4 regions of the Streptomyces sp. NPDC051976 genome follow, and region 4 is predicted to be linked to each of the others. Evidence: riboswitches for the same ligand, from Rfam matches in the RefSeq annotation. Region 4 holds a riboswitch; each other region holds the start of a gene.

What was found. Region 4 has a riboswitch for cyclic di-AMP ahead of AB0M29_RS25555 (transglycosylase family protein). Riboswitches for the same ligand answer to the same signal wherever they lie in the genome.
Positions count from the first base shown of each region.
Region 1: it holds a riboswitch for cyclic di-AMP, as region 4 does, so the genes downstream of both, AB0M29_RS31750 (peptidoglycan DD-metalloendopeptidase family protein) here and AB0M29_RS25555 (transglycosylase family protein) in region 4, are expected to answer to the same signal.
Region 2: it holds a riboswitch for cyclic di-AMP, as region 4 does, so the genes downstream of both, AB0M29_RS22285 (M23 family metallopeptidase) here and AB0M29_RS25555 (transglycosylase family protein) in region 4, are expected to answer to the same signal.
Region 3: it holds a riboswitch for cyclic di-AMP, as region 4 does, so the genes downstream of both, AB0M29_RS01330 (NlpC/P60 family protein) here and AB0M29_RS25555 (transglycosylase family protein) in region 4, are expected to answer to the same signal.

Region 1 covers NZ_JBFAXL010000041.1:67,068-74,672, forward strand. Annotated here, with positions in the region: gene AB0M29_RS31740 (uridine kinase) at 214-840, shown strand; gene AB0M29_RS31745 (GNAT family N-acetyltransferase) at 885-1,901, shown strand; cyclic di-AMP (ydaO/yuaA leader) riboswitch at 2,304-2,477, shown strand; gene AB0M29_RS31750 (peptidoglycan DD-metalloendopeptidase family protein) at 2,482-3,348, shown strand; gene AB0M29_RS31755 (AAA family ATPase) at 3,453-6,203, opposite strand; gene AB0M29_RS31760 (phytanoyl-CoA dioxygenase family protein) at 6,214-7,008, opposite strand; gene rho (transcription termination factor Rho) at 7,067-7,605, opposite strand, start outside.
Region 2 covers NZ_JBFAXL010000022.1:110,814-118,418, reverse strand. Annotated here, with positions in the region: gene AB0M29_RS22305 (DUF5998 family protein) at 1-496, opposite strand, end outside; gene AB0M29_RS22300 (GNAT family N-acetyltransferase) at 514-3,261, opposite strand; gene AB0M29_RS22295 (HPr family phosphocarrier protein) at 3,422-3,703, shown strand; gene AB0M29_RS22290 (GntR family transcriptional regulator) at 3,829-4,530, opposite strand; gene AB0M29_RS22285 (M23 family metallopeptidase) at 4,691-5,512, opposite strand; cyclic di-AMP (ydaO/yuaA leader) riboswitch at 5,527-5,675, opposite strand; gene AB0M29_RS22280 (pitrilysin family protein) at 5,880-7,265, opposite strand; gene AB0M29_RS22275 (pitrilysin family protein) at 7,286-7,605, opposite strand, start outside.
Region 3 covers NZ_JBFAXL010000001.1:282,987-290,591, forward strand. Annotated here, with positions in the region: gene AB0M29_RS01315 (M23 family metallopeptidase) at 1-913, shown strand, start outside; gene pcrA (DNA helicase PcrA) at 1,027-3,492, opposite strand; gene AB0M29_RS01325 (NlpC/P60 family protein) at 3,738-4,868, shown strand; cyclic di-AMP (ydaO/yuaA leader) riboswitch at 5,043-5,197, shown strand; gene AB0M29_RS01330 (NlpC/P60 family protein) at 5,205-6,245, shown strand; gene AB0M29_RS01335 (C40 family peptidase) at 6,588-7,605, shown strand, end outside.
Region 4 covers NZ_JBFAXL010000028.1:28,279-35,883, reverse strand. Annotated here, with positions in the region: gene AB0M29_RS25580 (NAD(P)/FAD-dependent oxidoreductase) at 1-344, opposite strand, end outside; gene AB0M29_RS25575 (Ppx/GppA phosphatase family protein) at 640-1,602, opposite strand; gene AB0M29_RS25570 (DUF501 domain-containing protein) at 1,599-2,147, opposite strand; gene AB0M29_RS25565 (septum formation initiator family protein) at 2,200-2,706, opposite strand; gene eno (phosphopyruvate hydratase) at 2,832-4,112, opposite strand; gene AB0M29_RS25555 (transglycosylase family protein) at 4,302-4,973, opposite strand; cyclic di-AMP (ydaO/yuaA leader) riboswitch at 4,976-5,158, opposite strand; gene AB0M29_RS25550 (transglycosylase family protein) at 5,442-6,455, opposite strand; gene AB0M29_RS25545 (cytochrome P450) at 6,649-7,605, opposite strand, start outside.

The sequences.
Region 1 (7,605 bases), on a different contig from region 4:
ATAGATCCTGCCCAGCGGCAAATGGGTGATTTGTAGCGTTTTTCCACCGTGTGGGGGAGTGGCGGGTCCGGTGCTCGCCGCGAACATTGCCCGCCGGCACGGGTTCATGCGCCCCGCGGGCCCAGGTCCCGCGAGTGGAGCAGTGCCCTCCGCCGTTCGGGGGGCGGGGGCCGTGTTCCCCGGGCGCGCCGCCCGTCGGGCAGGATGGCCGGTGTGCAGCTCACCCCGATCACCTGGCCGCGGATGGCCGAGGCGCTGGCGGAGCGCGCCGCCGCGGACGCGCCGCCGGGCGCCTGGTGGCGGATGGCCGTGGACGGCGCCCCCGCCGCCCGTACCGGCGATCTCGCGGACGCCGTCGGCGCCGCGCTGCCCGCCCTCGGCCGCCCCGCGCTGCGGGTGCGCGCCACGGACTTCCTGCGCCCGGCCTCGGTGCGACTGGAGTACGGCCACGAGGACGTCGACGCGTACTACCAACTCTGGCTGGACACCGGCGCGTTGCGCCGGGAGGTGCTCGAACCCCTGGGCCCCGGCGGCACCGGGCGCGCCCTGCCGTCGCTGCGGGACCCCGCCACCGACCGCTCCACGCGCGCCGAGTACGTCCAACTGCCGCCGGGCGGCGTGCTGGTGCTCGACGGCCCGCTGCTGCTCGGCCAGGGCCTGCCGCTCGATCTGACGGTCCATCTGCGGCTGTCGCCGTCCGCGCTGGAGCGCCGTACCGACCCCGCCGAGCGGTGGACGCTGCCCGCCTACGCGCGGTACGCGAGCGAGGTGCTGCCGGAGCGGACCGCGGACGTGGCCGTGCGCGCCGACGACCCCCGGCACCCGGCCTGGACGGGCTGAGCCTTGCCGTGGGACCGCGCGCCCCACTAGCGTCACCAACCACCATGACTGTCGCCATCGCGCCGCTGACTTCCGAGCACATACCTCTGGCCGCGCAGCGGTACGACCGCTGGTTCTCGCGGGCGAGACTGCCCCCGTCGCAGCGCTCGTGGCTGTCCGACGGGCCGGTCCGCGGCGAGGAGTTGCTCGGCAAGCTGCTGGCCACTCCGGGTCTCGAGGCGTGCCGGGCGCTGGACGGCGACGGCGGGCTCTGCGGGCATCTCGCCGCGGTCCCGGTCGACCTCGGCCCTGACGACCCGGCCGCGCTGCGCAGCCACCCGCGCTCGGCGCTGGTTCCCTACGGCGGCCACGCGCTGCCCGGCGGGCGCGAGTCGGAGGTGCTGCGCGGCCTGTACGCCAGGGTCGCCGAACGCCTCGTCGCCGACCGGCGGCTGGTCCACTACGTCGAGGTACCGGCGGGCGAGGCCGCCACCGCCCCCTGGTCCGACCTCGGCTTCGGCCGCGAACTCGTCCAGGGGCTGATGGCGGTCAAGGCCCGCGGGCGCCAGCCGCGCGGTGTCGAGGGGCTCGGCATCCGTCGCGCGGGCCCCGGCGACCTGCCGCAGATCGGCAGGATGGCCGCCGAGTCCTCGCGCCGGCAGCGCGAGTCCGCGATGTTCCTGCCGCAGCCGGAGGGCGCGCTCGCCGCGCTGCGCCTGCACTACGCCGACGCGCTCGCCGACCCGCGCTCCGCCGCCTGGATCGCCGCCCGGCGCGGCGAGGAGATCGGCATGGTGCTGGTCGTCCCCGCCACCCCCGACCCGGTGATCCCCGAGTCCTGCGTCGCCCTCGCCGAGGCCTACGTGGAGCCCTCCGCCCGCGGCGAGGGCATCAGCAGGGTGCTGCTGGCCACCGCGCTGGCCTGGGCGTACGACAACGGGCACCGCTACATGTCGGCCCGCTGGCACTCCGCCTCGCCGCTGGCCGCGGGGCACTGGCCCGCGGTCGGCTTCCGGCCGGTGGCGTACCGGCTCTGCCGCACGCTGGACGCCCGGATCGGCGGCAGGCCCGGCACCTGGTGAGCCGCGGCCGGGCGTGGTGAGGACATGGGTGGAATATCCGAAATGCCCTGCAAATAGAGGTATTTCAGCGTGATGCGGCTCACTTCATGACACCGGAGTGAGGCGCGTCACGCCAGGAACACGGTCCGATTGCCCGGGAGTACCCACGGTGTCCGATCCGGGTGCTTTATCACCCCATGTCTGACGGGCTTTCACCCAGGGTGAGTGTGATGGCCACGCTGTGGTGGCCCTCGGGCGACGGGGTGTGACGAGGCGTCCCGGTGTCCGAGCCGGGGTGATTTGCGGCGCATCGCGGTTGGTTGCCCGCAGATCGGACAGTCGTCTAGCTTCGCTCTCCGCGGGTCGGATACCCGCGATCATCCGTCGGGCGGAACGCCGAATCCTGCCGCCGCCCGGTTTCCTGGACTTTGATCACCGACGGCAGGGGCGGGGGACCCAGGTAAGCCGCCGTACCGCGGACGCGGTACGGCTCGGGGTGAAGTTCGCGGCGCCGTGCACAGCGACGGCCGGACCCACGCGACCGGGCATCTCCTGCCCGAACCCGACAGCTCACCTCGCAGGCGTAGGAGAGGAATCCCCCATGCCCGCACAGGGACAGCACCGCAAGCCCCGCAGCCTCAGCCGCCTCACCCGGATCTGCGTCATCGCCGGTACCGGTGGTGTCGCCATCGCCCTGCCGCTGGTGGGCGCCGACATCGCCTCCGCGCAGACCCCGGCCTCCGCGCCCGCCGCCGTCGCCGCCCAGGCCCCGCACGCGGCCCCCAAGGCCGCCCCGAAGGCCACGCAGTACAAGGTCGTCCGCGGCGACACCCTGTCGAAGATCGCCACCAGCCACCACGTGGCGGGCGGCTGGCACCGTGTCTACAACGACAACAAGACGGTCATCGGCTCCAACCCGAACATCATCCGCCCGGGCGAGAAGCTCACCCTCAACGGCCCGAACACCGCGCAGCACGCCGTGGTGAAGAAGGCCGTGCCCGCGCCCGCGAAGAAGGCCGTCAAGCCCGCCGCGAAGCCCGCGGCCGTGAAGACCACCGACTCCGGCTACACCAAGCCGGTCGGCAACGCGGCCATCGGCACCCCGTACCACCAGGCCGGTTCCAACTGGTCCAGCGGCTACCACACCGGCGTCGACTTCCTGGTCGGCACCGGCACCCCGATCCACGCGATCGCCGCGGGCACCGTGGTCTCCGCGGGCTGGGACGGCGCGTACGGCAACGACGTGATCATCAAGCACCCCGACGGCAAGTACACCCTGTACGCCCACCAGTCGCAGCTGCTCGTCTCGGCCGGCCAGACGGTCACCGAGGGCCAGCAGATCGGCCTGTCGGGCGCGACCGGCAACGTGACCGGGCCGCACCTGCACTTCGAGGTCCGCACCACCCCGTACTACGGCTCGGACATCGACCCCGTCGCCTACCTGGCCGCGCACGGCGTCACCGTCTGACTCCACGGCTGACCCCAGGTCCCCGTCACACCGCGAACCCCAGCGGTACGGCGGCTCCAGTGCCCGCCCGGTCCACGACCGGGCGGGCACCGCCATGTCCGGGGTCAGCCGAAGAGCGCGGCCAGTTCGCCGCGCGAGACCACGCCCAGCTTCGGATACGCCTTGTACAGGTGGTAGCCGACGGTCCGCGGGCTGAGGAAGAGCTGCGCCGCGATGTCCTTGTTGGACATGCCCTGTGCGGCCAGCCGGACGATCTGCGACTCCTGCGGGGTCAGCCCCGCCTCGTCGGCCGCCGACCTGCTCTCCTGACCCACCGTCACCGAGGCGCCGGACGCGCCCAGTTCGCTGCGGGCCCGGTCCGCCCACGGGCGCGCGCCGAGCCGTTCGAAGGTGTCGAGCGCGGTACGCAGCCGGCCGCGCGCCTCGCTCTTGCGGCGCGCCCGGCGCAGCCACTCCCCGTACAGCAGCGCGGTGCGGGCCGACTCCATCGCCCGGCGGTGCGGGTCGTGCGCGGCGAGGGCCGCGGTGAAGAGCCGCTCCGCCTCGGTGTCCGGGGCCAGCAGCGCCCGGCAGCGCAGCACCAGCGCCCGCGCCCAGTCCTGGCCCGACCGGTCCGCCCACGCCGTGAAGCGAGCGAAGGGCTCCTCCGCGCGCTCGGGCGTGCCCAGCCGGACCGCGGCCTCCAGCAGGTCGGGGACGCTGCGGGTGGCGCAGATGTGGTGCCGTACCGTCGCCTCGGTCAGCAGCGCGAGCCGGTCGAGCGCCGACTGGGGGTGGCCCAGGCCCAGTTCGTGCAGCCCCTGCGCCCAGTACGCCCACGGGGCGCCCGGGGCCATCGCCCCGCCCGTGCCGCCGGACAGCGCCTCGTCCACGTGGCGGCGGCAGCCCTCCTCGTCGCCGCGGACCGCCGCCACATGCGCCAGGACGCTGCTGAGCTGGCTGACCCATTGAGCCTGCCCGGTGTCCCGGGAAATGCGCAGCGCCTCGCTCGCGGTGGCGTGGGCGTCGTCGTAGCGGCTCTCGAAGATCTCCGCCTCGGAGTGGAAGAACATCAGCGTGGTCAGCCTGCCGACGCCGCCGCTGTCGCGGCTCTCCGCGATCAGCGCGCTGGTCAGCGCGTGCGACGCGGCGTCCTGGCCCAGCGTCAGGCCGACCCCGCAGAGCATCACCAGGTCGCGCGGGTCGAGCCGGCCGTCCCCCGCGGCGCGGGCCGCGGCCGCCGCCTCGTCCAGGGCGGGCGGTGTGCTGCTCGCCGCGCGGCCCAGGGCGCGGGTCAGGAAGTCCGCGACCGGCCGGATCGGCGCGTCCGCGGGCAGATCGAGGGCGGCCAGCCGCTCCAGGGTGTCGGCGACCACGTCACCCCCCAGATACCAGGCGGTGTGCGCGGCCTGCACCAGCATCCCGCCGGCCCGCGCCGGGTCGGACGTCGCGACCAGCCCCGCGCCCTCGGTCAGCAGCCGGTGCGCGGCGGGGAAGTCGCCCTGCCAGAAGTCGGCGAGCGCGCGGACGTGCAGGGTCCTGGCCCGCAGCGCGGGATCGGTGGCGGCGCGTCCGGCCAGCTCCGCGAAGCCCCTGGCCCGGTCGATCTCCCCGGCCTCCGAGGCGGACTCGGCGGCCCGCACCAGCCGCCCGGTGCGGGCGGCGGGATCGGTGCTGAGCCGGGCGGCCCGCTCATAGGCGAGGGCGGCCGCCGTGTAGCCGCTCCGCTCGCGGGCCCGGCCCGCGGTGTCCTCCAGCGCCGTGGCCACCGCCTCGTCGGGGCCGGTGGCGGCGGCAGCGAGGTGCCAGGCGCGGTGGTCGGGATCGCGGACCGGGTCGGCGGCCTCGGCGAGCGCCCGGTGGGCCGCCAACCGCTCCGACAGCGGCGCCCGTTGGTGGATCGCGGCGCGCACCAGCGGATGCCGGAAGCGCACGCTGTCGCCGTCCACCACGACCAGGCCGCTGTCCTGAGCGGGCGCCAGATCCGCCACGGCCGCGCCGAGTCGGGCGGAGGCTCGCAAAATGGTGCCCAGTTCGCCGGTGTGGTCGGCGGCGGCCACCAGCAGCAACGCCTGGGTGGCCTGCGGGAGATGGCTCACCCGGCCGTGGAACGCCATCTGCAGGCGGCTGGTGAGCGGCAGCGCGCCCGGCCCGTCGATACCGGGGGAGGCGGCGGGCGAGGCCGCGGCGCCCGGCTCGCCCCGCAGGCCCAGCGGCAGTTCGAGCAGTGCCAGCGGATTGCCCTGCGCCTCGGAGAGCACCCGTTTGGCCGCGGTGTCGGACAGCGCGCCGCCGCGCTCCGACAGCAGCGCCGCCGCCGCGTCCTCGCCGAGTGCGTCCAGCCGCAGCTCCGGCAGGCCGGGCGCGGTGAACGCGCCCTCGCCGTCCCGGGCGGCGAAGACCATCGCGATCCCCTCCGCGTCCAGCCGGCGGGCGGCGAAGATCAGCGCGTCGGTCGAGGCCCGGTCCAGCCACTGGGCGTCGTCCACCACGCACAGCAGCGGCCCGTCGCCCGCGTGGTCCGACAGCAGCGACAGCACGGCCAGACCCACGAACATCGGCTCGCCCGCGCCGTCGGCCGCCAGCCCGAAGGCTGCGCGCAGCGCCTTCGCCTGCGGCACCGGCAGCGCGTCCAGCGAACCCAGCGCCGTCCGCAGCAGCAACTGCAGCCCGGCGAAGGGCAGTTCGGCCTCGAACTCGACGCCCGAGCCGCGTACCACCGTCATCCCGTCCGCATGGGCCACCGCGTGCTCCAGCAGCGCGGTCTTGCCGATCCCGGCGGCCCCGCGCAGCACCAGCACACCGCTGCGCCCGGTACGCGCCCCGTCCAGCAGCGCGCCGATCGCGGCGGCCTCCCCGTCCCGTCCGTGCAGCATGGTGGGCACGCTAGCCGATCGCCTCGCCGGGGCCGGCACCGGCGGCGAGGCCGTGCCGGATCGCCGCCTCGACGGGTGAGTACCCGCCGTCGGCGCGCTCCAGCTCGTAGGGGACCGCCGGGTGGAGCGGCGGCTGCGCCATGAAACGGGGGCGGCTGCCGTGGTGCGGCTGCGCGGCGTGCACCAGGAACGGGTGGCACAGGTACACATCGCCCGGGCTGCCGGTGGCCAGGGCGAGCGGCCGGTGCGCACTGGCCGCGACCAGTTCGGGGGCGATCGCCAGCCCCGAGGCGCCCTCCTCGCCGAACCGCCGCAGGATCGGCGGCACGTCCAGATGGGAGCCGACCCGGATGCGGGTCGGCGCGTCCTCGGGACCGACCTCGGAGAACAGGAAGAGCATCAGCAGCGCGCGGTCCTTCGACCGCAGATTGGCGAAGTACCAGTTCGCGCCGGGCGGCAGATAGCTGCCCTCGATGTGCCAGCCCGCGTCGTCCGGCTCCTCCGGGTGCGGGAAGCGCAGTGGGAACGACCCCAGTGACGGCCGCGGCACCCAGCGGCCCGCGCCCACCAGCCGGTCGAACGCGGCATGCAGGACAGGGGTGTTGGCCGCCTCGACGAAGGGCGGCTGTGCCATGTCGTGGACCCAGTGCACCGGCTTCGTCCAGGTGGCGGGGTCGTCCGGGTCGCAACCGGTCCGCTCCCACAGCAGGTCCGCGCAGGCCGCCGCGGTCTCGGCCGGGAAGGCGCCCTCGATCGTCACGAACCCGTCGCGCAGGAAGCGCTCCTCCAGCGAGTTGTCGTCCACCGGCCGATCATCATGCGGCCGGACGGCGGGTCGCCACTGAATTTCCGGCCGGTGGCGGTCAGTCCTGGGCGCCGGGCAGCGTGGCCTGGATCTGCCGCAGGAAGGCGGCGTTGTCGGGGGACTGCCGCAGCCGTTCCAGCAGCACCTCCAGGCCGGACTGGGCGCCACGGCCGTGCAGCGCGCGGCGCAGGCCGCGTACCACCGACAACTCGGCGGCCGGGATGAGCAGTTCCTCGCGGCGGGTGCTGGAGACCGTGACGTCCACGGCCGGGAAGATCCGCCGCTCGGCCAGCGCGCGGTCCAGGTGCAGCTCCATGTTGCCGGTGCTCTTCAGCTCCTCGTAGTAGTAGTTGTCGGCGCGCGAGCCGGTGTCCACCAGCGCGGTGGCCAGGATGGTCAGCGAGCCGCCCTCCTCGGCCGTGCGGGCCGCGCCGAACAGCCGCTTGGGGCCCAGCAGCGCGGCGGCGTCGACACCGCCGGAGAGCGTACGGCCGTTGTTCGAGGCCGCGTTGTTGTACGCCCGGCACAGCCGGGTCAGCGAGTCGAGCAGGATCACCACGTCCTGCCCCTGCTCGACCAGCCGCTTCGCCCGCTCGA
Region 2 (7,605 bases), on a different contig from region 4:
ACAGGTCGTCGGCGGTGGAGGAGCCCGTGTAGCCGTGGTCGGCCTCGCAGTTCGGGTCGCCGCACGCGGCCGGCTCCAGGTCGAGCCGCGACACCGCGCCCCAGCCGATGGTGAGCACGACCTCGCGGGGCAGGGTGCCGGGCGTGTACGACTCCGGGTTGGCCACCACCCGGCTGACCACCACCGACGAGATCCGGCCGATCTTCACGGACTCGGTGGAGGTGGTGGCGTACGGCGTCGGCGAGGTGTCGTCGGCGGCCTGCTCGTCGGTGTGGCTGACGATGAAGCGGCTGCCGGTGAGCACGAGCACGGTGACATGGCGGCGGACCTCGTTCGCGTCGAACGTGGTCTCCTGGTGGACGAGGTACGAGGACACCGGTTCCCGCCCGACAGCGGCTTCGACGGCCTCCGCCACCAGTGTGGGGTAGTAGCCGCTGCGCTCGATGGCCGTGCGCAGGCCCTGAGTCGTCGTACCGGTCTTCGCCATGCCGCCCATCCTAATGGCGTGTCCGCTCAGAACGACGACAGTGCGCGAGGCCCGAGGTCGGTCCTGGCGGGCGGCCGGGCCAGCCGGACGGACGCGCCGAGCACGGTCAGGCCGCGCGCCGCGACCACGACGGGTTCGAGGTCCACCGCGACCACCTCGGGCAGGTCGGCGGTGAGCAGCGACACCCGCAGCAGCAACTCCTCCAGGGCGCCGGTGTCGACCGGTTCCGCGCCGCGCCAGCCGAACAGCAGCGGCGCCGCCTTGATGGAGCGCACCAGCTCGGCCGCGTCCCGGTCGGTGGCGGGGACCAGCCGGTGGGCGGTGTCCCCGAGCAGTTCCGAGGGCGCGCCCGCCAGACCGAACGACAGCACGGCGCCCACCGCCGGGTCCACCCCGGCGCGTACCACCGTGTCGACCCCGCGCGGCGCCATCGCCTGCACCACCGGGCGCAGCTCCGCCGGGCCGCCGAGCCGGGCGGTGAGCTCGTCGTAGGCCCGCCGCAGGTCGCCCTCGTCGGCGAGGTCGAGCCGGACGCCGCCGAGGTCGGCGCGGTGCCGCAGATGGGGCGCGGTGGTCTTGAGCGCCACCGGGTAGCCGAGCCGGGCGGCGGCGGCCACCGCGCTCGCCGGGTCGGGCGCGGGCAGCGCGCCGCGCACCCGGATGCCGTACCTGCCCAGCAGGGTCGCGGTGTCCGCCTCGCCGAGGACGATCTCCTCCCCCTGCTGCTCCCCCTCGGGCAGCAGCCGGCGTACGTCCTCGGCCGCCGCGGCCTCCTGGATGTCCTCGAACTGCGGGACGCGGCCCGGCTCGGCGGCGGTGGTCCGCCAGGCGGCGTACGCGGCGGCCTCGGCCAGCGCCCGTACCGCCCGGTCGGGCGCGGGGTAGGCGGGGACGCGGGCCCCGCCGCCGTCGACCGCGCTGAGCCGGTCGGCCATGGTGTCCAGGGCGAGGTGGACGACGACCACCGGTTTGTGGCTGTCCGCGGCGGCGACCGCCCGGCGCAGCGCGGCGGCGAGCACCGGGTCGTCGCCGGACTCCTGGTCGGGGTCGTCCTCGGAGCCGACCCGCGGGATGGCGGTGACGACGACGGCGTCGCTGCCGGGGTCCGCGAGCGCGATGGCCAGCGCGGTGGCGAAGTCGTCAGGAGTGGCGGCGGTGGTGAGGTCCAGCGGGGCGTACGGCCGCATCCCCGCGGTCAGCGCCGCGTCGTAGGTGAGCAGGCCGAGCGACTCGGAGTTGCCGAGCACCGCCAGCCGGTCCCCCGGCGGCAGCGGCTGGAGCGCCAGGTAGAGACCGGCGTCCAGGAGTTCGGTGACGGTGTCGACGCGGATCACCCCGGCCTGCCGGAACAGCGCGCTGACGGTGGTGTCGGGGATGCGGGTGACGGGCACGGCGTGCCCGGCGGGGACCGAGCCGGAGTGGAGCGCACCCTTGACCACCACCACGGGTTTGGCGGCGGCGGTACGGCGGGCGAGCCGGGTGAACTTGCGCGGGTTGCCGAACGATTCGAGGTACATCAGCACCGCGTGCGTGTCGGGGTCGTCCTGCCAGTACTGCAGCAGGTCGTTGCCGGAGACGTCGGCGCGGTTCCCCGCCGAGACGAAGGTGGAGGGGCCCGCGCCGCGGGCGTGCAGCCCGGACAGCAGGGCGATGCCGATGGACCCGGACTGGGTGAACAGGCCGAGCCGCCCGGTGTGCGGCATCGCGGGCGCCAGCGAGGCGTTGAGCCGGATGTCCGCGGCGGTGTTGAGGACGCCGAAGGAGTTGGGGCCGATCACCCGCATGCCGTGGCCGCGGGCCTGTCTGACCAGGTCGCGCTGCCGCTCCCGGCCCGCGGGGCCGCTCTCCGAGTATCCGGCGGCGACCACCACCAGTCCCTGGACACCGGCCGCGCCGCAGTCGTCGACGGCCTCCGGGACCTGCTCGGCGGGGACCGCGACGACCGCCAGGTCGACGGCGCCGCCGATCTCGCGGACCGAGCGGTGGCCGGGCACGCCGTCGATGACGGTGCCGTCCTCGGGGAAGGAGCGGTTGACCGCGTAGACCTGCCCGGTGAAGCCGCCCGCGACGATGGAGCGCAGCAGGGTGCGGCCGACGCCGCCGGGCCTGCGGCCGGTGCCGATCACGGCGACCGAGCCGGGCCGCAGCAGCCGCTGCACCGAGCGGGCCTCGGCGCGGTGCTCGCGGGCCCGCATGACCTGGACCGACTCCTCGGTGGGCTCCAGGTCGAGGTCGAGGTGGACCACGCCGTCGGTGAAGCTGCGCTGCTGGGTGAAGCCCGCGTCGGTGAAGACCTTCACCATCTTGCGGTTGGCGGGCAGCACTTCGGCGGTGAAGTGCAGGATGCCGCGCTCCCTGGCGACCGCGGCGATGTGTTCGAGCAGCGCGGAGGCGACACCGCGGCCCTGGTGGGCGTCCTGCACCAGGAAGGCGACCTCGGCGCGGGTGCCGCCCCGCCCCGAGACGGCCCGCCCGTTGTCGTCGGTGCGGTCGTAGCGGACGGTGGCGATGAAGTCGCCGCCGACGGTGGCGGCCAGCCCGACGCGGTCGTCGTAGTCGTGGTGCGTGAAGCGGTGCACGTCCCGGTCGGACAGCCGCGGGTAGGGCGCGAAGAAGCGGTAGTACTTCGACTCGTCCGAGACCTGCTCGTAGAAGCCGACCAGCCGCCCCGCGTCGTCCGGGCCGATCGGTCTGATGTGGGCGATGCCGCCGTCGCGCAGGACGACGTCCGCCTCCCAGTGCACCGGGTACGAATGAGCTGGCTGCGCCGTCATGGGCCCAGGGTAAGCGCGGGCCCGCCCCGCTCGCGGGGGCGACGCACAGCGGGCAGGCTGAGGTGGCGGCGGATCCGCCGGTGCCGGTCCGTGTGCCGGAGCAGCCCTCCGGCCGTGCGAAACTGGTCTAGACAACTGGAACGACCCGAAGGGCAGCACCATGGTTGAGCGCCGTGTCAACGTCGGCTGGGCTGAGGGCCTGCACGCCCGCCCCGCGTCCATCTTCGTCCGCGCGGCGACCGCCGCCGGCGTCCCCGTGACGATCGCCAAGGCCGACGGCAACGCCGTCAACGCCGCGTCCATGCTGGCCGTGCTCAGCCTCGGCGCGACCGGCGGCGAGGAGATCGTGCTCGCCTCCGACGCCGACGGCGCCGACGCCGCGCTCGACCGGCTGGCGAAGCTCGTCGCCGAGGGCCTGGAGGAGCTGCCCGAGACCGTCTGACGGATTCACTCCGCCACCGGGCACGGGAATTCAGCGGGGCCGGACAATCCCACAGGATTGCTCCGGTCCCGCTTTATCGCATTTACGGGCGCCGCAATTCTACGACCTTGTATACGGTGTGTTTGTTAATTGCGGCGGCGCCCCGCGTTGACGGGGTGTTTCAGGATCCTCACCGCGGACCCCCGCTCCACATGGACGGCGGCCAGCCGCCTGGCCCGCTCGGCGTCGCCCCGGGCCACCGCGTCCACGATCGCGGCGTGCTCCTCCCAGGACTCCGCCGCACGGACCGCGGCGCCGTTCCCGTACACCCAGGCGATCTTGTGGCGGAGCTGGGTGAGCAGCGCGGCCAGGGTCGGGCTGCCGGACGCCTGCGCGAGCGTCTCGTGGAACCAGCCGCTCAGCGACGGCAGGTCCGACAACTGCCCCTGCACCGCCCGCTCCTGACCAAGGCGTACGAGCCCGCGCAGCACCTTCAGATGCGCGTCGCTGCGACGCTGAGCCGCACGCGCGGCACCCAGCGGCTCCAGCAGGCCCCGCAGTTCCAGCAGATCGGCGGCCTCCTGCTCGGTCGGCTCGGCGACCGAGGCCCCGGCGTGTCTGCGGGTGCGGACGAACCCCTCGGACTCCAGTGTGCGCAGCGCCTCGCGCACCGGCACCCGCGAGACGCCGTACCGCTGGGCGAGCAGTTCCTCGGTGAGGCGGCCGCCGGGCGGGAAGTAACCGCCGACGATGTCGTCCCTGATGGCCGTACACACCACCTGGGCGGAGATACGCCGGCCCGAGCCGTCCGTGCCGTTCACAGCCGATTCCGCATCGCAGGACCCCATTCTTTTCCCCTATTGTGCGCGACTCCATTCCAGCACACCGGAGAATGGGAAAGCAGCCACCAGAATTCAGGATTGTCCGGGGAGAAACGGACGCACGAAGGCCCCGGCTGGGGGGAAGCCGGGGCCTTCGGTCAGGGGGCGCCGTGGTGGCGCGAGGGGGTCAGACGTTGACGCCGTGTGCGCGCAGGTACGCGACGGGGTCGATGTCCGAGCCGTAGTCAGGGGTGGTGCGCACCTCGAAGTGCAGGTGCGGCCCCGTCACGTTGCCGGTGGCACCGGAGATGCCGATCCGCTGGCCGGCGGTGACCGTCTGCCCGGCCGAGACCAGGGCCTCGGTGAGGTGGCCGTAGACGGTGTACTTGCCGTCGGCGTGCCGGATGATCACGTCGTTGCCGTAGCTGCCGTCCCAGCCCGAGGAGACCACGGTGCCCGCGGCGACGGCGTGCACCGAGGTGCCGGAGTCGACCAGGAAGTCCACACCGGTGTGGTAGCCGCTGGCCCAGTTGGACCCGGCCGCCTTGTACTCGGTGCCGATCGGCGCCGAGCCGACCGGCCTGGTGTAGGCGAGCGCGGCACGGGCGGCGGCCCGGGCGGCGCGCTGCTTCTGCAGCTCGCGCAGCGTCCTGGCGCGGGCTTCGGCCTTTGCCTTCGCCTCCGCCGCGGCCTTGGCCCTGGCGGCGGCCTGCTGCCGGACCTGCTCGGCCTCGGCCTTCGCGGTGTCGGCCGCCTTGTGCTGCGCGTCGGCCTGGACGGCGAGCGAGTGGACCAGGGAGTCGGTCACGTCGAGCGCCTGGGCCAGCGAGGTGCTCTGGGCTGCCTCGGGCTCGGCCTGCCCGGGGGCGGCCATCGCGCTGGAGCCGAAGGCGCCGGTGGCGGTGAGGACGACGACGCCGGCCATGGTGGCGCGGGTGCGGCCGGAGCCCGGGGCGCGGTGGGCACGGCGGTGCTTCCCGCGGGAGGCGGGCAGAACGGTGAACGCCATGGAGAGGCGTCGCTCCTTTCCTTCCTTCTCGCCTACCGGGTTAGCTGACGGGTTCGGAGCAGGAAGGTCTCCTACGGGACCGCCGCACAGGGCGGAAGATCCCGATTCACCCCAGGGACGTGGGTCCCCGGCTCCCCTGACGGGGACTCGGCGATGTGTGCCCGGGGCCGCTGGTGGCGACCGCTGCTGGCGGGCAACGAGCGAAGACGCTAGCCGCGTACTCGCCGATACACCAAACAGATCAGCCGATTTGTTGGCTTCGCCACACCCCCGCGGACTCCCCGAACACCCGCCCATAGTGCCGGAAAACGGGCGGAACCCCGGTGCCACCAGCGGCGACCGGGGTTCCGTCACAACAGGTGCGCGATCAGCCGCTGGTGACCACCTTCACCGGGCCGATGCCGACCTCGCGCACCGGTCCCTCGATGGCGGCCGCGTCCCCGACCAGGACCACCACGAGCCGGTCGAGCGGGAAGGCGTTGACCACCGCGGCGGTCGCCTCGACGGTGCCGGTCTCCACCAGCCGCGCGTACAGCTTCGCCTGGAAGTCGTCGGCGAGTTGCTGCTCGACCTGGTCGGCGAAGGTGTCGGCGACGGCCGCCGCGGTCTCGTAGCGCAGCGGTGCCACGCCCACCAGGTTCTGCACGGCGACGTCCCGCTCCTCGTCGGTCAACCCGCCGTCGGCCAGGGTGCGGATGACCTGCCAGGCGTCGGCCAGCGCCGGTCCCGTCACCTCGGTGGCGACCGAGCCGCTGATGCCCATCAGCGCGGCCCCTGTGGCGCCCTGCGGCGAGCTGGGGGCGGAGCTGAGCAGCACCTGCCCGAAGGCCCGTACGCCGTAGGTGTAGCCCTTCTCCTCGCGCAGCACCCGGTCCAGACGGGATGTCAGGGTGCCGCCGAGGCAGTAGGTGCCGAGTACCTGGGCCGCCCACACCGGGTCGTGCCGGTCGGCGCCGGCCCGTCCGATGAGGACCTGCGTCTGCACCGCGCCCGGCCGGTCCACGATCACCACCCGCGCGGTGTCGTCGGCGGTGATGGCAGGACGGGGGCGCGGCTGCGCCGTGGAGCCGGTCCACGCGCCCAGGGTGTCCTGGAGCAGTGCGGGCAGCTCGATACCGGTGAGGTCGCCGACCACCACGGCGGTCGCCGTCGACGGCCGCACATGGGCGGCGTAGAAGGCGCGTACGGCCGCCGCGTCGATCATCCGGACGGTGTCCTCGGTGCCCTGGCGCGGGCGGGAGCAGCGCAGTTCGGGCGCGAACAGCTCCTTGGACAGCGCCATGGCGGCCCGGCGGCCGGGGTTGGCCAGCTCGTGCGGGATCTCGTCGAGCCGGTTGGCCACCAGCCGCTTGACCTCGTCCTCCGGGAAGGCCGGTGCGCGCAGCGCGTCGGCGAGCAGGCCGAGCGCCTTGTCCAGCCGGGAGGCGGGCACTTCGAGGGAGACCCGCACCCCCGGGTGGTCGGCGTGCGCGTCCAGGGTGGCGCCGCAGCGCTCGAGTTCGGCGGCGAACTCCTCGGCGGTGTGCTTGTCGGTGCCCTCCGACAGCGCCCTGGCCATGATGGTGCCGACGCCGTCCAGGCCCTTGGGCTCGGCGTCCAGCGGCGCGTCGAGCAGCACCTCGACGGCGACGACCTGCTGTCCCGGCCGGTGGCTGGTGAGCAGGGTCAGCCCGTTGCCGAGCGTCGAGCGCTCCGGCGCCGGGAAGGCCCACGGCTTGGGCTCACCGGCCTGCGGCTGGGGGTGGAACGTCATGACGGCCGCGGTGTCGTCGCTCACAGCTCGCCCTCCTGCCCGGTCTGTACGGCCTGGGCGATCTCCGCTGACTGTTCTGGTCCTTCGGCGGCGGCTCCCGCCTCCGGTTCTTCTTCCTCCGCCTGATCGCCGCCCGTGGGCTCGTAGACGAGCACGGCGCGGTTGTCGGGGCGCAGCCGCGCGGCGGCCACGGCCTGGACCTCCGCCGCGGTGACGGTCAGCACCCGGTCCACGGCGGTCAGCGCCAGTTGGGGGTCGCCGTGCAGCACCGCGAAGCGGCACAGCTCGTCGGCCCGGCCGCCCACCGTGGCCAGCCGGTCCAGCCACTCGCGCTCCAACT
Region 3 (7,605 bases), on a different contig from region 4:
CGGAGACACCGGGCTGTACGAGCAGATGCCGATGGCGCCCGAGCCGGCGCCCGCACCCGCTCCCCCGCCCGAGCCGGAGCCCGAACTCGTCGCCGAGGAGGCGGAGTTCGCCCAGGACGAGGTCGAGGAGCGGCACGACTACGCGGAACCCGAGCCGGGGCCGGACTTCGAGCCCGCGGCGCGCAGCAGGCGGCGCAAGCCCGCGAAGCGGTCGGTGCTGCTGACCGTGGCGGTGCCATCGGTCGCGGTGATGGGTGTGGCGGCGGTCGGCGCGGCGGCGGTCGCCGGGGTCGGGATGCCGAAGTCGGCGGAGGGACAGTCCGACGGGGTGGACGCGGCGGCAGCCAAGAACGCGCCGACGACGCAGTTCGACCGGCAGATCACCGGAGTGAGCGCCGACGCCGACGACTTCGCGACCCGCGCCAGCCGGACGCAGGAGCGGCTGGACCTCAAGGACCGGCAGGACGCGGCGAAGAAGGCCAAGGAGGAAGCGGCGGCCCGCAAGGAGGCGCTGCGGCCGAAGTTCTTCCTGCCGGTGAAGCAGAAGGGCCTGAGCGCGTACTTCGGGCAGGCGGGCGTCAACTGGATGGCGCTGCACACCGGGATCGACTTCCCCGTGCAGCCGGGTACCCCCGTGATGGCCGTGACCGACGGCACCGTCCGCACCCAGTGGAACAACTCCTACGGCAACATGGCCATAGTCACCGCCCCCGACGGCACCGAGACCTGGTACTGCCACCTCAGCAGCACCAAGATCCGCAGTGGTTCCGTCAAGGCCGGCACGGTGATCGCCTACTCCGGCAACACCGGCAACACCACCGGCCCCCACCTCCACCTCGAAGTCCGCCCCCACGGCGGCTCCCCCATCGACCCCCTCCCCTGGCTCCTCGCCCACGGCCTCGACCCGCGCTGACACGCCCCGAAGGGGCGCGAGGAACTGCGCGAGCAACCGACCACCGGCAGGTGGCCCGCAGCCGACCGCAAGAGGCCGCCCGCGGGGAAACCGCACAAGCCAAGCCGGCAAGGCTAAAGCTTTTCGACCGGCGCGTACCGCAACAAAAGCTGCTTGGGGCGCTCATCCCCGAAGTCGATCGTCGCCTTCTCGTCGCCCGGCTGGCCGGTGACGGAGATGACGGTGCCGAGGCCGAACTGGTCGTGGGTGACGCGGTCGCCGACCTTGAGGGAGATGACCGGGCGGTCCCCCGCGGCGCGGCGGGTGGCGAAGCCGGTGCTGCCGCGGGCGGAGCGGGCGGCCATCGAGGAGGAGAGCGAGGCCGCGGCCTTGGAGACGGCCGGGCCCGAGGACCCGCCGGGCACACCGCCGGTCCGCTTCCACTCGATGAGCGTCTCGGGGATCTCCTCCAGGAAGCGCGACGGCGGGTTGTACGCGGGCTGGCCCCAGGCGCTGCGCATCATCGAGCGCGTCAGGTAGAGCCGCTCGCGGGCCCGGGTGATGCCCACGTAGGCGAGCCGCCGCTCCTCCTCCAGCTCCTTGACCTGGCCGAGCGCCCGCATGTGCGGGAAGACGCCGTCCTCCATGCCGGTGAGGAACACCACCGGGAACTCCAGGCCCTTGGCGGTGTGCAGCGTCATGAGGGTGATGACGCCGCCGTTGTCGGTGTCGTCGTCGGGGATCTGGTCGGAGTCGGCGACGAGGGCCACCCGCTCCAGGAAGTCGGACAGGGTGCCGGGCTCGTCCTCGCCGCGCTCCTGCTCGAACTCCAGGGCGACGGCGGCGAGTTCCTGGAGGTTCTCGACGCGGGTCTCGTCCTGCGGGTCGGTGGACGCCTGCAACTCGGCGAGATAGCCGGTGCGTTCGAGTACGGCCTCCAGGACGACGGCGGGGCCCGCGCCGGAGTCCACGATGGTGCGCAGCTCCTCCATCAGCGTGTTGAAGCGCTTGACCGCGTTCGCCGAGCGCGCCGCCATGCCGTACGCCTCGTCGACGCGGCGCAGCGCCTGCGGGAAGGAGATCCGCTCGCGCAGCGCGAGGGCGTCGATCATCGCCTCGGCGCGGTCGCCGATGCCGCGCTTGGGCACGTTGAGGATGCGGCGCAGCGGCACGGTGTCCTCGGGGTTGGACAGCACCCGCAGATACGCCAGGACGTCGCGGACCTCGCGGCGCTCGTAGAAGCGGACGCCGCCGACGACCTTGTACGGCAGCCCGACGCGGATGAAGACCTCTTCGAAGACACGGGACTGCGCGTTGGTGCGGTAGAAGACCGCGACGTCGCCGGGGCGGGCGTCGCCCGCGTCGGTGAGCCGGTCGATCTCGTCGGCCACGTACTGGGCCTCGTCGTGCTCCTGGTCGGCCGCGTAGCCGGTGATGACGGGGCCGTCGCCGGACTCGGTCCACAGGTTCTTGGCGCGCCGCCCCGCGTTGCGCTCGATGACGGCGTTGGCGGCGGACAGGATCGTCTGGGTGGAGCGGTAGTTCTGCTCCAGCAGGATGGTGCGGGCCTGCGGGTAGTCCTCCTCGAACTGGAGGATGTTGCGGATGGTGGCGCCGCGGAAGGCGTAGATGGACTGGTCGGCGTCACCGACCACGCACAGCTCCGCTGTTTCCTCGCCGGTCCCGACCAGCTCGCGGACCAGGGTGTACTGGGCGTGGTTGGTGTCCTGGTACTCGTCGACGAGGACGTGCCGGAAGCGCCGCCGGTAGTGGTCGGCGACGTCGGGGAACGCCTGCAGCAGGTTGACCGTGGTCATGATGATGTCGTCGAAGTCCAGCGCGTTGGCGTCGCGCAGCCGCGACTGGTAGAGCGCGTACGCCTCGGCGAGCTTCTTCTCGAACGTGTTCTCCGCCTGCCCGGCGAAGGTCTCCTCGTCGATCAGTTCGTTCTTCAGGTTGGAGATCTTGGCGCTGAAGGACTTCGGTGGGTACTGCTTCGGGTCCAGGTCGAGGTCCCGGCAGACCAGCGCCATCAGCCGCTTGGAGTCGGCGGCGTCGTAGATCGAGAAGGACGACGTGAAGCCGAGCACCTTCGACTCGCGGCGCAGGATGCGGACGCACGCACTGTGGAAAGTGGACACCCACATCACGTTGGCGCGCGGGCCGACGAGCTCCTGGACGCGCTCCTTCATCTCGCCCGCGGCCTTGTTGGTGAAGGTGATCGCGAGGATCGAGCCGGGGTGGACATGACGTGCGCCGAGCAGGTGCGCGATGCGGTGGGTGAGCACCCGGGTCTTGCCGGATCCGGCGCCCGCGACGATGAGCAGGGGGCCGCCGGAGTGCTCGACGGCGGCGCGCTGCTGCTCGTTGAGACCCTCCAAAAGCTGTGCGGGGTCGGTGGCGGGGCGCGGGGCGCCGTCGCGGTAGTGCGTGTCCCGCTCGGGCGGCGGGCCGTCGAACCGGCCGCCGAAGAGGTCGTCGGGCACGTCCTCGCCGCCCGGTCCGTCCTCCGGCTCCGGAGGCGGCGGGACCGAGCCTTCGGCGGAGGCGTCGAACGGTGTGAGACCGCGCAGGAAGTTGTCGTCAAAGAGGCTGCTCATCGCCTCCCGAGTCTAGAGCCCGGCACCGACAGCCCACCGCCGCTTCCGGTGTAGTGCCGAATCCGCCTCCGACGTAGTGCCGATGCCACGCTGTGTGACGGAAAGCGCTGCCGTGCATGCGAACCGCAAAAGATTACGAAAAGGTATCGGGCCTATCGGACACCGGCCTTCACAGCGGCGCCACGCTTTGGCTACGGTCTCCGCCAACCAGGCAGCGTCCGGCGTCCGGAAGGAGTCCGCCCGCCATGGCGACACACCGTAAGGCCAGAACCGCGCTACTCAGCGCCCCCGGTCCGCGAGCGGCCGTGGGGATCACCACCGCGGCTCTGGCGACCGTGACCCTGCTGGGTGAGAGCGCGAGTGCGGCGCCCGCCCAGCCGGCCAAGCCCGCGCAGCCGTCGATCGCCGAGGTGAAGGCGAAGGTCGACGCGCTGATGCACCAGGCCGAAGTGGCCACCGAGCACTACAACGGCACCAAGGAGCTGACCGACCAGCAGAACACCAAGGTCAACAAGCTGCTGGCGCAGGCGGCCCAGAAGACCGAGCAGTTGAACGCCTCGCGGCGGGTGCTCGGGCAGTACGCGGCCGCGCAGTACCGCTCCGGCGGCGACGACTCGACCAGCCGCTACCTGCTGTCGCCCGACGCGCAGGCGCTGCTGGACCAGGCGCACCTGTCGGACGTGATGAGCCAGCGCCAGAAGTCGGCCGTCGAGTCGTACCGGGTGCAGCAGGCGGCGGCGACGCAGCAGCGCATCGAGGCGGCGAAGAGCCTGGCCACCCTCACCACCCAGCAGGCCCAGCTGCGGACCGCCAAGGCGACGGTGCAGACCAAGCTGAGCGAGGCGCAGAAGCTGCTCAACAGCCTGACCGCGCAGGAGAAGGCGCGGCTCGCGGCGCTGGCGGCCAAGCAGGAGGCCGAGGCCAAGAAGAGGGCGGCGGCGCTGGCGGCCAAGGAGAAGGCGGCGCGCGAGGCGGCGGCGAAGAAGGCCGGGGGCACCACCCCGACCGCGCCGGGCTCGTCCTCCTCGTCGAAGGCCGCGACGGCGATCGCGTTCGCGCGCCAGCAGATCGGCAAGCCGTACGTGTGGGGCGCGACGGGACCGTCGTCGTACGACTGCTCGGGTCTGACGCAGGCGGCGTGGCGGGCGGCCGGGATCGACCTGCCGCGGACCACCTGGGACCAGGTGAAGGTGGGCACCCGGGTGTCGACGTCCGACCTCCAGCCGGGCGACCTGATCTTCTTCTACAGCGACATCAGCCACGTCGGGCTCTACATAGGCGACGGCATGATGATCCACGCGCCGCACACCGGCACCGTGGTGAAGATCGCGCCGATCACGGAGATGCCCATCTACGGTGCCGTCCGCCCGGCTTGACCGAGGGATTGACCCTCTGTATTCGGACTTGTCCGAATAAGGGGGCGTGCACAAACAGTAAGATCACAAAGCGATTTCGGTCACATTGCAATCCAAACTTCCCAAGACTCGAAGAAGTTGACTACGGTAGCCCGCTAGGTGGCGTGCTCCCCCGTCGGCTCCGGAGTCGACAGCGCACCACCTCCGCTCAATCCGGTCCTGGACCGGAGCCGGGGACCCACCCAGCACGTGGGGTGAATCGGTAGAGACACCGCAAGGTGTCCCGACCGTAGGGCGACCTTCAGCCCGAACCCGTCAGCTAACCCGGTAGGCGGCACACGGAAGGATTTGCCTCTCTTGGCGTCGCATCGCAAGCCGCGTACCCGAATACTGTCAACGGCGGGCCCGCGGGCCGCCGTCGGTATCACCACCGCGGCGCTGGCCTCGGTCACCCTGCTGAGCGAGAGCGCGAACGCGGCGCCCGCCAAGCCCTCGATCGCCGAGGTGAAGGCGCAGATCGAGGAACTGAACCAGCAGGCCGAGGTCGCCACGCAGCAGTACGACGCCGCGCAGGAGAAGACGACCAAGCAGCGCGCGACGGCGAACCAGCTCCTGGCGCAGGTCGCGCAGAAGACCCAGAAGATGAACGAGACGCGGCGCATCCTGGGCCAGTTCGCCACCGCGCAGTACCGCGACGGCGGCATCGACGAGACCACGCAGCTGCTGCTCTCCGAGGACCCGGCGGGCTTCCTGGCCCAGACGCACATGCTGGACCGGCTCTCCACCACGCAGGAGCAGGCGCTGGAGACCTTCAAGGTCCAGCAGGAGCAGGCCAACATCCAGCGCGCGCAGGCCACTTCGAGCCTCAACGAGCTGACCGCCGCGCAGAGCAAGCTGGCCGCCGAGAAGAAGAACGTCGACACCAAGCTGGCCGCCGCGCAGAAGCTGCTCAACAGCCTCACCAAGGACCAGCGCACCCAGCTCGCCGCGCTCGACCACCACAGCACCTCGTCGACGCCCACGCACTACACGTACAACGGCCCCGCCTCCGGCCGCGCCGCCCAGGCCATCGCGTTCGCCCTCGCGCAGCGCGGCAAGCCGTACGAGCGGGGCGCCACCGGCCCGGGCTCGTACGACTGCTCGGGTCTGACGCAGGCCGCCTACCACGCCGCGGGCATCGACATCGGCCGCACCACCTGGGACCAGATCAAGGACGGCACGCGGGTCTCGGAGTCGGACCTGCGCCCCGGCGACCTGGTCTTCTTCTACTCCGGCATCAGCCACGTGGCCATCTACCTCGGCAACGGCCAGATCGTGCACGCCCCGCACACCGGCGCGGTCGTGGAGATCGGGCAGTTGAGCTGGATGCCGTTCGCGGGCGCCGTCCGCCTGGCCTGACACCGCAGGGCCGAAGCACCGCAACACCGCATTCCGTAGCACACGAGAGCCGGTCGGGGAGTCCCCGACCGGCTCTTCGGTCATGTGGTGGACGCATTACGCCGCGGCCGCCCCGCCCGCCGGTCGGTTACGGTCGCGGGCCGATCGAATACGACCAGTCCCGGTCTCCTTGCCCGCCCCCTCCCCCCGGCAGGTTTAGCGTCACTCCCCAGGTGGTCGATCCCCATTGCCGTCAGAAGCCGGACGGCACGACCGCCCCCGCCGAAGGTCCGGCGGTCGCCTGCTCCCCCCGTGGCGGGCGCCGCCGGACCGTCCCCTGGCCCCGGAAGGGATGACGGCCGCATGGCCTCCCACAGTCCCCGCTCGCACCGCAGACCCACGGCGGCGCGTGCCTTCACCGCCCGCACCTCGGCCCGTACGGCCGTCACCCTCGCGCTCGCCTCCGCCGCGTCGGTCACCCTCTTCGCGGAGACCGGCAACGCGCAGCCGCGGCCCGCCACCCCCGGCGAGGTCAAGGCGGAGGTCGACGCCCTCTACCAGCAGGCGGAGGCGGCCACCGAGAGCTACGACGGCGCGAAGGAGCAGGCGGACACCGCCCGGCACGCCGTCGACGCGCTCCAGGACGAACTGGCCCGCAAGACCGCGCTGTTCAACGAGACGCGGGACACCATCGGTTCGCTGGCGGCGGCGCAGTACCGTACGGGCGGCATCGACCCGACCGTGCAGCTGGTGCTCAGCTCCTCGCCGGACGCGTATCTGGAACGGGCGGGCCTGCTCGACAAGTTGAGCAGCAGGCAGACCGCCGCGCTGGCCCAACTCGCCGCCCAGCGGCAGGATGTGGCGCGCACCCATGACGCGGCCGACGCGAAGCTCGCCGCGCTGCGGTCGGCGCAGGAGCGGCTGGCGGCCCGCAAGCACGAGGTGCAGACGAAGCTGGCGCAGGCGCAGGCCCTGCTCGACCGGCTCTCCGCCCCCGAACGCGCCGCAGTCGACGCCTCCGACGGCTCCTCGGCGCCCACCACCCGCGCCGCCACCCGCACCCCGCTCTCCCCCGACCCCGGCCGGTCGGGCATCCCCGCGGCCCCCTCCGCCCGCGCCGCGCAGGCCGTCGCCTTCGCCTACCGCGCGCTGGGCCTGCCGTACGTCTGGGGCGCCACCGGCCCGAACGCCTACGACTGCTCGGGGCTGACCCAGGCCGCCTGGAGGGCTGCGGGCGTCTCGCTCCCCCGCACCACGTACACGCAGATCAACGCGGGCACCCGGGTTCCCGAGTCCGCCCTCCAGCCGGGCGACCTGGTCTTCTTCTACTCCGGCATCTCCCATGTCGGCCTCTACATCGGCAACGGCCAGATGATCCACG
Region 4 (7,605 bases):
GCGCCGAGCGCGATGATCAGGTAGTCGAAGGGCAGCTCGTAGGATTCCCCGACGAGCGGCTCGACCAGTGCGACCTTGCGGTCCTGGTCGATGTTCATGACCCGTCCGGTGAGCACCTCGGCCCCGGGCAGCACGCGTCGCAGCGGGACGACGACATGCCGCGGGGAGATGCTGCCTGCGGCGGTTTCGGGGAGGAAGGGCTGGTACGTCATGTACGAGCGCGGGTCGACGACTGTGACGGTCGCCTCGCCGTACCGCATCTTCTTCATGATGCGACGCGCCGCGTACAGGCCGACGTAACCGCCGCCTACTACGAGGATCCGTGGACGCTCCGTGGTGCTCATGCTTCGAGTATCCAGCACCCATCCGGGGGGTGCTCGTGAGCCCCTTCACAAGGTACTGGACACCCTGTGCTACCCTGCCCGGTTTCGCGACCAGGGCGAAGACCCCTCGCACACTCCACCGCCGCAAGCGGAACGACCCCTACCCCGCTGAGCAGCCTCGATCGATTACCGTGCAGCCGCACTTGAGGTGCGCGCAACACGCCGGAAATGTAGGACGACCGAGGATTCATGGGGGTGGAGCGGCCCGAAGCCTTGGAAAAACGGGCCTCGGGCCGGGAACTTCATGTGAAGAGTTTCACAAAGGTTGTTCAGCGGCCTGCCAGCCGATGCCGTCGAGGATGTCGTGCTCACTCACCACGACCTCCTTGGCACCGGTCCGCTCCATGATCCGCAGCAGCACCAGAGCGCCCGCGCCGATCACGTCGACCCGGCCCTCGTGCAGCACGGGGATGGCCGCGCGCTCCGCGTGCGTGGCGGCGAGCAGCCGGCCCGTGACGTCCCGGACCTGCTGCAACGAGATACGGGAGTGGTGGATGACCGCCGGGTCGTAGGCGTCCAGGCCCAGCGCGATGGCGGCCACGGTGGTGACGGACCCGGCGAGGCCCACCAGGGTGCGGGCCCGCTCCAACGGGACCGTGGCGGCCGCCAGGTCGAGCGCGGCGTCGATGTCCGCGGTGATCGCCGCGATCCGTTCGGGCGTCGGCGGGTCCACCATGCCGCCGTCCAGGACGAGGTGACGCTCCGTCATCCTGACGCAGCCCATGTCGACCGAGCGGGCGGCGGTCACCGTGTCGTCGCCGAGCACGAACTCCGTCGAGCCGCCGCCGATGTCCACCACCAGATACGGCTTCTCCAGCCCCTCGGCGCCGGTCAGCTCGCGGGTGGCCCCGGTGAAGGAGAACTCGGCCTCCTGGTCGCCGCTGATCACCTCGGGCGCCACGCCCAGGATCTCCACCACCCCGCGGACGAACTCGTCCCGGTTCTCCGCGTCGCGCGACGCCGAGGTCGCCACGAACTTCGTCCGCTCCGGCGTCACCCCGTGCGCCCTGATCACCTCGGCGTACTCCCGGCACGCCGCGAAGGTCCGCTCCAGCGCCTGCGGCGCCAGCCGCCCGGTCCTGTCCACGTCCTGCCCGAGCCGGACGATCCGCATCCGCCGGTCGAGATCGGTGAGCGCCCCGGTGCCGGGGTCGACATCGGCGACCAGCAGACGGATCGAGTTCGTCCCGCAGTCCACGGCCGCGACCCGCGTGGTCATACGCCCTCCCCCGTACCCTCGGAGGACTCCGCTGCCAGGGGCACGCAGGGGCCCTTGGCCCACCACTCGGGGAGCATCGCGATCGCCTCGTCGCCCAGCGGGTTCACGCCCGGGCCCGCGGCCAGGGAGTGGCCCACCAGGACGTGCAGGCACTTGACGCGGTCGGGCATGCCGCCCGCGCTCGGGAAGCCCTCCAGCACCTCGATGGCGTCGCGCCGCTCGATGTAGTCCTCGTGGGCGGCGCGGTACGCGGCGGCCAGTTCCTCGTCCTCGGCCAGCCGGGCCGTCATCGTCTTCATGACGCCCTCGGCCTCCAGCGTGCCGATCGCCGACGCGGCCCGCGGGCAGGTCAGGTAGTACAGCGTCGGGAACGGCGTGCCGTCCTCCAGCCGCGGCTGGGTCTCGACCACGTCGGGGTTGCCGCACGGGCAGCGGTGCGCGATGGCCCGCAGGCCGCGCGGCGGGCGGCCGAGCTGGGCGCGGAACGCGGTGATGTCCGCGTCGGTGGGCGGGGTGTGCGGGGTGGGCTCGGGGTGTTTGGTCATGGGCCGTTCTACGTAGAGGGCGGGTCCGTGCGGGGCGCCGGGCGGCGGCCGCTCAGCGTCGTGCCGCCGCGTCGGCGTGCCCGCCGGCGTCGGTCTGGTCGACGCTGTCCCACAGGTTGTCGTACCAGGGGCGGTGCGCGGCGGCGTCGTTCGTCGTCCGGTGCTCGGCGGCGGCGTCACCGGTGGGGGTCGGGTCGGCGACGCTGTAGCCGGTCTCCCCGGGCAGCACGAAGTGCAGATGCTCGCGGGCCTGGGCCCGTACGTACTGCGGGTCCTGCCAGCGCGCCTTCTGCTCGCGCAGCTGCTCCACCCTGGCCTTCGCCTGCTGCGCCGCGCGGCGCTGGTCGGCGATGTCGGAGCGCTGGGCGATGTACTGCCGCATCGGGTAGGCCAGGGCCACCACGAGGGCGCACAGCACGAGGGCGAGCAGCGCCGCGCGGCCGGTGAGCTTGTTGCGGCGCACCGGGCGCCGGGCCGCCGCCGCCCGGTAGACCCGGGCCTGCGCCTCCTGGCCGATGGCCTTCAGCCGGGCCGAGGTGGAGAACCGATCCGCCCCCACGCCGTCTCACCCCTCACCGTCCCACGCCAGTACGTCCCCGCCCACGGTACGGGACCGGGTGCGGGGACGTACGGAGGCGGGGGCCCTGTCCCTGGGAGCCGGGCCCGCCGTGCCGCTGAGTGGGCTCAGCCCTTGAAGCGGGGGAACGCGGAACGGCCCGCGTAGACCGCCGCGTCGTCGAGGATCTCCTCGATCCGCAGGAGCTGGTTGTACTTGGCGACGCGCTCGGAGCGGGCCGGGGCGCCGGTCTTGATCTGGCCGCAGTTGGTGGCGACGGCCAGGTCGGCGATGGTCACGTCCTCGGTCTCGCCGGAGCGGTGCGACATCATGCACTTGTAGCCGCTGCGCTGCGCCAGCTCGACCGCGTCGAGGGTCTCGGTCAGCGAGCCGATCTGGTTGACCTTCACCAGCAGCGCGTTGGCCGTGTCGTTGTCGATGCCCTTCTGCAGGCGCTCGGGGTTGGTGACGAACAGGTCGTCGCCGACGATCTGCACCTTGGTGCCGAGCTTGTCGGTGAGGACCTTCCAGCCCGCCCAGTCGTCCTCGAACAGCGGGTCCTCGATGGAGACCAGCGGGTACGAGGCGACCAGGTCCTCGTAGTACTCGGTCATCTCGGCGGCGGACTTCTCGCCGCCCTCGAACTGGTACTTGCCGTCCTTGTAGAACTCGGAGGCGGCGACGTCCAGCGCGAGCGCGATGTCCTGGCCGGGGGCGTAACCGGCCTGCTTGATGGCCTCGATGATCAGGTCGAGGGCGGCGCGGTTGGAGTCCAGGTTCGGGGCGAAGCCGCCCTCGTCGCCGAGGCCGGTGGACAGCCCGCGGGACTTCAGCACGCCCTTGAGGGTGTGGTACACCTCGGCGCCCCAGCGCAGCGCCTCGGAGAAGGACTCCGCGCCGATCGGGGCGATCATGAACTCCTGGATGTCGACGTTGGAGTCCGCGTGCGAGCCGCCGTTGAGGATGTTCATCATCGGGACCGGCAGGACGTGCGCGTTCGGTCCGCCCAGGTAGCGGAAGAGCGGCAGGTCGGACGCCTCGGAGGCGGCGTGCGCGACGGCCAGCGAGACGCCGAGGATGGCGTTGGCGCCGAGCGAGGACTTGTCCGGGGTGGCGTCCAGGTCGAACATCGCCTGGTCGATCAGCCGCTGCTCGGTGGCGTCGTAGCCGACCAGCTCCGGGCCGATCTGCTCGATAACCGCCAGAACGGCCTTCTCCACGCCCTTGCCCTGGTAGCGGTTCTTGTCGCCGTCGCGGAGTTCGAGGGCCTCGAAGGCGCCCGTGGAGGCGCCGGACGGGACGGCGGCACGGCCGGTGCTGCCGTCGTCGAGGCCGACCTCGACCTCGACGGTGGGGTTGCCTCGTGAGTCGAGGATTTCCCGGGCTACGACGACGTCGATGGACGGCACGAGTGTCTCCTTCAGTCCTTCTGAGATGTCTCTGTCTTTTTTCGACCTGAGCCTAACCGCCCTCAGGGCCGCCGCCGGTACCCAGCCCGACCCCTGAGACGGAAAACCCCGGCCGGGCACGCTCGGGGGGAGTACGTGCCCGGCCGGGGGGCCGAGGTGCCGGTGAGGCGGCCCGGGTCGGCCGTGGAATCAGCCGAGGTGGAGCTGCTGGCCCGGGTAGATCAGGTCGGCGTCCTTGACGACGTCCTTGTTGATCTCGAACAGCTTGTGCCAGCCGCCGGAGACGTGGTGGGCGGCGGCGATCTTCGACAGGGTGTCACCGTGCACGACCTTGTACTCGCCGTGGCCCGTGGCGTGGTGCGACCAGCGGTGGTGCGTCGCCTTGGGGGCGGCGGGCTTGGCCGGGGCCTTCTTGGCGGTGCTGGTCGAGGTCGACGCGGCGGCCGGCTTCGCGGCGGTGGAGGTGCCGCCCGGGTTGATGTCGGGGGCCGGGCCACCGGCGGTCAGGCCGCCCGCGGAGGCGCAGGACCAGGCGCTCGGGCCCTGCAGGGCGAGCAGCTTCTCGGCGATGGCGATCTGCTGGTCCTTGGTGGCCAGGTCGGCGCGGGAGGCGTACTGCTGGCCGCCGGCCGCGTCCCAGCTGGACTGGGAGAACTGGAGGCCGCCGTAGTAGCCGTTGCCGGTGTTGATGTGCCAGTTGCCGCCGGACTCGCACTGGGCGACCGCGTCCCAGGTGGCGACGCTGGCGGCGGAGGAGGAGGTGGCGCCTATGAGCGGCACGGCGATCGCGGTGCCGGCGACACCGGCGACGGCGGCGATACGGGTGAGCGTGGACTTTCGGGCACGACGGTGCTTAGCCATGGTTGTGTCCTCACCGACGCCTGCGAGGTCAGCTGTCGGGTTCGGGCGTGAGTTGCCCGGCTGGATCCGTATCTGCGGTACGTATCCGTTGCTTCACCCCGAGCCGGTCCGCCCGCACATGCCATACGGGAGGCTCCGGCGAAGAACCTTGGGTCCCCCGCTCCTGCCTGCGGCGCTTTCGCGTCTGTTGTCCCGTCGGTCGGCGGCAGGACTCGGCGTTCCCGACCAACAGGGCCCGCTGTGGCGAGCGGTATGACCGTATGCACAGGTCACGGGAAGGACAAACAGCTCCTTCACAAGCGGAATCTGACGGTCCCTACTGAGCGGGTGCACAGATCCGCAGGTCGGACGGGACGATTTCAGCGCTCCGCAAGCGGCCGGTCACAGCGTCCCGGGAGACCCATGTCACACTCCGGAAAGGCGCCGGGATACGGTTCGTCCGTTTTGCCCCCGGCGCCTCAACCGGGGTCAGCCGAGGTCGAGTTGGAGTATCTGTCCCGGTTTGATGAGATTCGGGTCGTGCCCGATGACCGATTCGTTCACCTGGTAGAGCGAATCCCAGCCGCCCTGGACGTGCTGGCTGTTCGCGATACCCGACAGCGAGTCGCCGTCGCCGACGGTGTACGTGTCCGCCGCGTGCTTCTGCGCGTCCGTGGCGGCACCGCTGGTGGACGTGCCGGTCGGGGAGGTGTCGGTGGAGCCGACCACCCCCTCGGCCTGCGTCCGCGTCGCCTGGTCCCGCGCGGCGAGTTCGGCGTCCGTGGGGACGTACGGCTTCGCGTGCCTGCCGCCGCCGGGCGTCGTCGTGCCGCCGGGGGTCGTCGCGCCCGGGGTGCCGGACAGGGACGGCTCGGGCGCCGTCGTGCCGATCGTGTTGGTGCCGCCGGGAGGCGTCGGCTCGGTCGAGGGCGTGCCCGGCGTGGTGGAGGAGCCGGTCGTGCCGGTGACCGGGGCGCCGCCGGGGACGCCGGGGGCGCTCGGGTCGCCCTGCGAGCCCTGGTCGCCCTGTGAGCCCGTCACCGGGGTGCTGGGCGTGGCGGGCGTGCCCGTCGCCGTGGGGCTGCCCGCGGTGGTCGTGCCCGTGGACGGCGTGCCGGGTGTGGTCGCGCCCTGGGTGGGCGTCGCGGTGCTGCCCGGGTCGACGTCCGGCGGCGCGCTGTCCTTCAGCAGCCCGGTGTCCTCCTCGCAGCCGGGCCACGCGTCCGGGCCGAGGTCGGCCAGGATGCGCTCGGCCACGGTGATCTGCTGCGACCGGGAGGCGAGGTCGGGGCGTGAGGCGTACGCGTCGCCGCCGTACTGGTCCCAGGTGGTCTGCGTGATCGCCAGACCGCCGAAGAAGCCGTCGTTGGTGTTGGCACTCCACATTCCGCCGGTCTCGCAGACGGCAACCTTGTTCCAGGTGCCGTTGTCCGCGGCGTGCGCCGCGCCCGCTCCGAGCAGCGGCAGTGCGAGACCCGCACCGGTCGCGGCCACGGTCACCATGGCTGCCGGGGCCTGACGCGGTCGGCGGTGCCGACCGTTCCCGGACGAGAGCATGTGATCGCCTTTCTCCAGCCGTACGTCGTCCCGCGAGCGGTGTGTGCCTCGCGTTGACCGCCGAACGTAGCGGTGTTGGCCAATGGATCACAAGTCGGTGTAGCGATCATCACGTCGGCATCACGAAGTTGACACTGCGTCACTTTCCTTGTGGAGGCCGCTGCGTGAATGTCACGGGGAGCGTTCGCAGGCCGCGCATGATCAGTCCGCCGCGCCAGCGCAAATCGCCCGGATCGACCGCCAGCCGCAGGTCGGGCAGCCGGGTAAGCAGGGTCGCCAGCGCGGCGCGCGCCTCCAGCCGGGCGAGCGGGGCGCCCAGGCAGTAGTGGATGCCGTGACCGTAGCCCAGGTGCGGATTGTCCCTTCGGGCCAGATCCACGGTTTCGGGCGCATCGAAGCGCGCGGGGTCGCGATCGGCCGCCGCGAGTACCACCAGGACCGGGTCCCCGGCGGCGACCGGCTGCCCGCCGATCGTCAGCGGGCACGTCGCGTAACGCCACGTGGCCAGTTCCACCGGCCCGTCGTAGCGCAGCAGTTCCTCGACGGCGGTCTCCATCAGATCGCTCTCGCCGCGGGCCAGCGACTCCTGGAGCTGTTGGCGCTGGGCGGGGTGGCGCAGCAGGGTGTGGACGCCGTTGCCGATGAGATTCACGGTGGTCTCGAACCCGGCAAAAAGGAGGATGAAGGCCATGGCGGCGGCTTCGTTCTCCGTGAGGTGCTCGCCGTGGTCGCCGGCCCGGATCAGCCCCGAGATCAGGTCGTCGCCCAGGTCGCCGCGCTTGCGGTGGATCAACTCCACCAGATACGCGCGCATCCGCTTCACCGAGCGCGCCACTCCGCCGCGCGGGCCGCCGCCGTGGCGGATCATCATGCCCGCCCAGTCGCGGAAGTCGTCCTGGTCCTCGGGCGGTACGCCCAGCAGGTCGCAGATCGCGTAGATCGGCAGCGGGAAGGCGAACTCATGGATGAGGTCGGCTTCGCCGCGGGGCGCGAAGCCGTCGATGAAGCGGTCGGTCAACTCCTGCACGCGCGGGGCGAACTCCGCCACCCGGCGCGGGGTGAACGCCTTCGACACCAGCCGCCGCAGCCGCGTGTG